DNA from 2 places in the Simplicispira sedimenti genome. Region 2 is predicted to be linked to the other one. Evidence: riboswitches for the same ligand, from Rfam matches in the RefSeq annotation. Region 2 holds a riboswitch; the other holds the start of a gene.
The links. Region 2 has a riboswitch for S-adenosylhomocysteine ahead of ahcY (adenosylhomocysteinase). Riboswitches for the same ligand answer to the same signal wherever they lie in the genome.
Positions count from the first base shown of each region.

Region 1: another riboswitch for S-adenosylhomocysteine. It lies ahead of metH (methionine synthase); the one in region 2 lies ahead of ahcY (adenosylhomocysteinase).

Region 1 covers NZ_JAKVIJ010000001.1:487,156-490,561, reverse strand. Annotated here, with positions in the region: gene metH (methionine synthase) at 1-1,500, opposite strand, end outside; S-adenosyl-L-homocysteine riboswitch at 1,528-1,611, opposite strand; gene MJ602_RS02215 (PACE efflux transporter) at 1,630-2,079, opposite strand; gene MJ602_RS02210 (PPK2 family polyphosphate kinase) at 2,306-3,217, shown strand; gene MJ602_RS02205 (Glu/Leu/Phe/Val family dehydrogenase) at 3,347-3,406, shown strand, end outside.
Region 2 covers NZ_JAKVIJ010000009.1:61,706-65,111, reverse strand. Annotated here, with positions in the region: gene MJ602_RS11110 (TlyA family RNA methyltransferase) at 1-604, opposite strand, end outside; gene ahcY (adenosylhomocysteinase) at 671-2,104, opposite strand; S-adenosyl-L-homocysteine riboswitch at 2,171-2,250, opposite strand; gene MJ602_RS11100 (peptide chain release factor 3) at 2,390-3,406, shown strand, end outside.

The DNA.
Region 1 (3,406 bases), on a different contig from region 2:
CTTCTGCATTTCGCCGGCCACGTACTGCATCTCTTCGAGGCTGGGCGTGATCAGGCCCGACAGGCCGATGATGTCGGCCCCTTCCGCCTTGGCGCGCGCCAGGATCTCGTGGCAGGGCACCATCACGCCCATGTTCACGACCTCGAAGTTGTTGCACTGCAGGACCACGGTGACGATGTTCTTGCCGATGTCGTGCACGTCGCCCTTGACGGTGGCGATGACGATCTTGCCCTTGGTGCGCACGTCGCGCCCGGCGGCCTCGTCCTGGCGCTTTTCCTCTTCGATGTAGGGGATGAGGTGCGCCACGGCCAGCTTCATCACGCGCGCGCTCTTGACCACCTGCGGCAGGAACATCTTGCCCTGGCCGAAGAGGTCGCCCACGATGTTCATGCCGTCCATCAGCGGGCCTTCGATCACGTGCAGCGGGCGGCCGCCGTCAGCCACGATGGCGCGGTAGGCCTCCTCGGTGTCCTCGGTGATGAACTCGGTGATGCCGTGCACCAGCGCGTGCGACAGGCGCTCGCGCACGGGGGCCTTGCGCCATTCGAGGCGCTTGCTGTCGTCCTTGGCGGCGCCCTTGGCGCTTTCGGCAATTTCCACCAGGCGCTCGCCCGCGTCGGCGCGGCGGTTCAGCACCACGTCCTCAACGCGCTCGCGCAGCACCGGGTCGAGTTCGTCGTACACGCCGATCATGCCGGCGTTGACGATGCCCATGTCCATGCCCGCCTGGATGGCGTGGTACAGGAACACGGTGTGGATGGCCTCGCGCACCGGCTCATTACCGCGGAAGCTGAAACTGACGTTGGACACACCGCCCGACACCTTGGCGCCGGGCAGGTTCTGCTTGATCCAGCGCGTGGCGTTGATGAAGTCCACCGCGTAGTTGTCGTGCTCCTCGATGCCCGTGGCGATGGCAAAGATGTTGGGGTCGAAGATGATGTCCTCGGGCGGGAAGTCCACCTCGTCCACCAGGATGCGGTAGGCGCGCGCGCAGATCTCGGTCTTGCGCGCGAAGGTGTCGGCCTGGCCTTTTTCGTCAAAGGCCATGACCACGGCCGCCGCGCCGTAGCGCTTGACCAGGCGCGCCTGGCGCTTGAACTCCTCCACCCCTTCCTTCATGGAGATGGAGTTGACGATGCCCTTGCCCTGCAGGCAGCGCAATCCTGCCTCGATGACCTCCCACTTGGAACTGTCCACCATGACGGGCAAACGGGCAATGTCCGGCTCGGAGGCCATCAGGTTGAGGAAGCGCACCATGGCGGCCTTGCTGTCGAGCATGGCTTCGTCCATGTTGACGTCGATGATCTGCGCGCCGTTCTCCACCTGCTGGCGGGCCACGGCCAGGGCTTCCTCGAACTGGCCGCCCAGGATCATGCGCGCGAACGCCTTGGAGCCGGTGACGTTGGTACGCTCGCCCACGTTGACGAACAGCGAATCCGCGCCGATGGTGACGGGCTCCAGGCCCGACAGCTTCATGGGGGGAAGGGAAATTTCAGACATGCAGCCCACCTGTGCAATACAACCCGGAACAGGTGAGCGTCGTTGCGGGTGACTGGATTCCCCAAGCCTGACAGATCCGGCAGGGGATCTGCTGCAACGCTCCTTGGGGGCAGGGCGGGATTTTACCGGCTACTTTTCCACCGCGCCCAGCGCCGCAGACCCCAGGGCCGATGCGGGCAAGCCGAACAGCTTGTCGAACACCCAACTGAACACAAAGGTGTAGCACAGGAAAAACACGATCAGGCCCAGGTCCATGAGCAGCGCCTCCCACAGGCTGATGTCGAACCACCAGGCAAACAGCGGCACCAGGGTGAACACCAGCCCGCCCTCGAACCCGATGGCGTGCGCCACCCGCCGGCGCAGGCTGCGGCCGCGCACAGCCTGGCGTGCTTCCCAGCGCTCGAACAAGGTGTTGAAGAGGATGTTCCAGGCCACGGCCACCGCCGAGGAGACCACGGCCATCACGCCCGAGTGGCCCATGTCCTGCCCGGTGTAGCGGGACAGGCCCACCGTGACCACCGCAATGGCAATGAGTTCGTAAATGGAGACATAGACCACACGGCGGCGCACGCCCTGCAGCCCGGCAATCAGGGCAGGAGAAGACATCAGGTGCGCATGGTACCGCGCCACGGCCCACCCACTGGGCCTATTCACCCCGCTCCGCAGTGCGGAAGACACAAATGAAACGGGGCTCCAGCGCAATAAAAACGTGCGCCAACAGCTATAAAAATAATAGCATTCACAAACCTGTCACACCCGGTTAAGCTGTGCGACAAACCTCAGAGCCCAGGCATAGGAGACATGCATGCAAGCCCCTTTTGAAAGCCGCAACAAAGACCTGGCCAAGCGCTGGGGCCGCTGGCAGCCCGATGTGGGCAGCTCTGCGCAGGACCTGCGCAATGACGGCCAGCCCGAGCGGCGCAAGACCGGCAAGCACCGGGGCGAGGTGTCGCTGCAGGACTTCGACCCGGCGGACAAGCCCTTTTCCTCCGGCGAAAAGAACCAGGACAAGGCGTTGGTCGAATCGCTCGCGCTGGAACTGGACGAACTGCAGAACCTGTTCTACGCCGACAAGCGCTACAAGCTGCTGGTGATCCTGCAGGGCACGGACACCTCCGGCAAGGACGGCACCATCCGCGGCGTGTTCGGCCGCATGAGCGCGCTGGGCGTGCACACCGTGGGCTGGAAGGCCCCCAACGAGGCCGAGCGCGCGCACGACTACCTCTGGCGCATCCACCAGCAGGTGCCGCAGGCGGGCGACATCACCATCTTCAACCGCAGCCACTACGAGGACGTGCTGGTGCCCGTGGTCAACGGCTGGATCACGCCCGAGCAGCAGCACCAGCGCTATGGCCATATCAATGACTTCGAGCGCATGCTGAGCCAGACCGGCACCATCGTGCTCAAGTTCATGCTGCACATCAGCCGCGACGAACAACGCCAGCGCCTGCAGGAGCGCCTGGACGACCCCACCAAGCACTGGAAGTTCGCGATGAGCGACATCGATGCACGCAAACAGTGGGCCCAGTACCAGCACGCCTACGAGCAGTTGCTGGCTGCCACCCACACGCCCTGGGCGCCCTGGACCATCGTGCCGGCCGACTCCAAGACGCACCGCAACCTGATGATCGCCACCGTGCTGCGCGAGGTGCTGCGCAACCTGGACCTGCGCTACCCGCCGGGCGACCCGGCGCTGGCCCACTTCAAGGTGGAATGAACGCCCGCGCTGCGACCTACGCGTGGTTATGCATCAGATGCATAACCACCGAACACACTGGCCTTGGACAAGCCCCCACCCCCACCCCTAAGCTGCGTGCCTTGCCTATCTCCCACAAGGAAACACCGCATGCAGAACCTCTCCGGCTCCGTTCAGACGAACCATCCCCTGCCGTCGTACCTCGACGCC
Region 2 (3,406 bases):
CCAGGTCGGCCTCCACGTCGTCGTCGCTCACATCGTCGCTGTCGTCGTAGTCGGTCACCTCGCCGTCACCGCTCATCCAACGGTACGGGCTTTCGGGCTCGGCATCGTCCTCCACAGCCGCAGGGGCCGGTTCGGACCAGGTGTCCTCCCAGGCCGCCTGCAGCGCCTCGGGCGTCAGCGCACGGGCGTTGATGCCTTCGAGGCAGACCACGCGCGGGTCCTGGCGCAACTGCGCGTGCAACTGGCCGTGGCCCACGTCCACGCCCACCACGCGGCGCGCCCCACGCTCCAGCAGGCAGTGCGTGAAGCCGCCGGTGGACTGGCCCACGTCCAGGCACTGCAGTCCCTGCACCGCCAGGCCCAGAGATTCGAGCGCACCATCGAGCTTGAGGCCACCGCGCGAGACAAAGCGCGCCTCGGCCGCGTCCTGCAGTTGCAGTTCGGCCTGGGCCGGGATCTCTTCGCCGTTCTTGGCCACCCGGCTCCAAGGGCCGTGTGCGCCCAGGCGCCATTGCACCCCGCTGGCAATCAGCCGCTGGGCCTGCGAGCGGGTGCTGGCCAGCCCTTTTTCCACCAGAAGAACATCGGCACGCTGGGTTTTCATAAGCAAAAAATGGCTTTAACGCCCTGATTACGGGCGCTGACAGCTATCAATTCAATAGCAAATAAATCAATAACGGTAGGTATCGGGCTTGTAGGGCCCTTGCTTGGGCACGCCGATGTAGGCGGCCTGCTCGTCCGTCAGCTCGGTCAGCATCGCACCCACCTTCTTCAGGTGCAGACGCGCCACCTTTTCGTCCAGGTGCTTAGGCAGCACATAGACCTTGCCGTTCTCGTAGTAGTCGCTGTGGGTGAACAGCTCGATCTGCGCGATGGTCTGGTTGGCGAACGAGTTGGACATCACGAAGCTCGGGTGGCCCGTGCCGCAGCCCAGGTTCACCAGGCGGCCCTTGGCCAGCAGGATGATGCGCTTGCCGTCCGGGAAGATCACATGGTCCACCTGCGGCTTGATCTCTTCCCACTGGCAGTGCTCTTCGAGCTTGGCGACCTGGATCTCGTTGTCGAAGTGGCCGATGTTGCAGACGATGGACTGGTCCTTCATCGCCTTCATGTGCTCGAAGGTAATGACGTCGCGGTTGCCCGTGGTGGTCACGAAGATGTCGGCTAGTGGCGCGGCGTATTCCATGGTCACGACCTTGAAGCCTTCCATCGCGGCCTGCAGGGCGTTGATGGGGTCAATCTCGGTCACCCAGACCTGTGCCGACAGCGCGCGCAGCGCCTGGGCCGAGCCCTTGCCCACGTCGCCGTAACCGGCCACCACGGCCACCTTGCCGGCAATCATCACGTCGGTGGCGCGCTTGATACCGTCCACCAGCGACTCGCGGCAGCCGTACAGGTTGTCGAACTTGCTCTTGGTGACCGAGTCGTTCACGTTGATGGCGCGGAACATCAGCGTGCCCTTGGCCGACATTTCCTTGAGGCGGTGCACGCCCGTGGTGGTCTCTTCGGTCACGCCGATGATCTGGGCGCTCTTGCGGCTGTACCAGGTGCTGTCCTCGGCCAGCTTGGCCTGGATGGCGGCGAACAGGATGCGCTCTTCCTCGCTGCCGGGGTGGGCCAGCACGGAGGCGTCCTTTTCAGCGCGCTTGCCCAGGTGCATCAGCAGCGTGGCGTCACCGCCGTCGTCCAGGATCATGTTCGGGCCTTCGCCTTCGCTGCCCTTGGGGCCGAAATCGAAGATGCGGTGGGTGTAGTCCCAGTAGTCCACCAGGGTCTCGCCCTTGATGGCAAACACCGGCGTGCCGGTGGCGGCAATCGCGGCGGCGGCGTGGTCCTGGGTGGAGAAGATGTTGCACGAGGCCCAGCGCACGTCGGCGCCCAGGGCCTTGAGCGTCTCGATCAGCACGGCCGTCTGGATGGTCATGTGCAGCGAACCGGTGATGCGCGCGCCCTTCAGGGGCTGCTTGGCGGCGAATTCCTCGCGGATGGCCATCAGGCCGGGCATCTCGGTTTCGGCGATGCGGATTTCCTTGCGGCCCCAGTCGGCCAGGCCGATGTCGGCGATGGCGGAGTCGGCAGAGGGGGCGTTGACGCGTGCGTTCATGGTTTGCTCCAAAGCATGTTTGAAAAACCACTCGCCGGGGGAAGGGGAAAAGCTCACCACGCGGAAAGTGGATGAGCGTCGTTGCGAAACAGATCCGAGCCTCACGCCCCGCCAGTGCTGGGGGCGCTGCAACGCTCCTCGGATAGGCGCCGATTATAAAGGCAAAGGCCCGCAAGCGCCGCCCGCCCCACGGAGAGGCCTGACAATGCCTGCCCGGTAAAATTGTCGTTTTCGCACGCCTGCCGGGGCGTCCTGTCCCCTGCGCACTCCCTTCTGGAATTCCTTGTGTCCTACGCCCCCGAAACCCGGCGCCGCCGCACCTTTGCCATCATTTCCCACCCCGACGCGGGTAAAACGACGCTGACGGAAAAGCTGCTGCTGTTCTCGGGCGCGATCCAGATCGCCGGCGCCGTCAAGGGCCGCAAGGCCAGTCGCCATGCCACCTCGGACTGGATGGAGATCGAGAAGCAGCGCGGCATCTCGGTGGCCTCGTCGGTGATGCAGATGCAGTACCGCGACCACGTCATCAACCTGCTCGACACCCCCGGCCACAAGGACTTCTCCGAAGACACCTACCGCGTGCTCACGGCCGTGGACTCGGCCCTGATGGTGATCGACGCCGCCAACGGCGTGGAGGCGCAGACGCGCCGCCTGATCGAGGTCTGCCGCCAGCGCGACACGCCCATCATCACCTTCGTCAACAAGATGGACCGCGAGGTGCGCGACCCGCTCGACATCCTCGACGAGGTGGAGCGCGAGCTCGGCATGCCTTGCTGCCCCATGACCTGGCCCGTGGGACAGGGTAAGTCGTTCGGCGGCATCATCGACCTGCGCACGCAGAGCATGACGGTGTTCGAGCCCGGCAGCGAGAAGCGCCCGCAGGATTTCGAGGTGATCCCGCTCTCCGAGTCCGACAAGCTGCGTGCGCGCTTTGGCCAGGCCTTCGACGACGCCCTGGAGAGCATGGAGCTGGCCGTGGGCGCCTCCACCACATGGAGCCACGAGCAGTTCCTCGCGGCCAAGCTCACGCCGGTGTTCTTCGGCTCGGGCGTGAACAACTTCGGTGTCATGGAAGTGCTCAACGCCGTGGTGGACATGTCGCCCCCGCCGGGCCCGCGCATCGCCTACCAGGAAGTGAACCGCCAGCGCGAGGAAAAGACCATCCAGCCCGAGGACGAGGGTTTCTCGGGTGTGGTCTTCAAGGTGCAGGCCAACATGGACAGCAACCACCGCGACCGCATCGCCTTCGTGCGCGTGGCCTCGGGCAAGTTCACCCCCGGCATGAAGATGCGCGTGCAACGC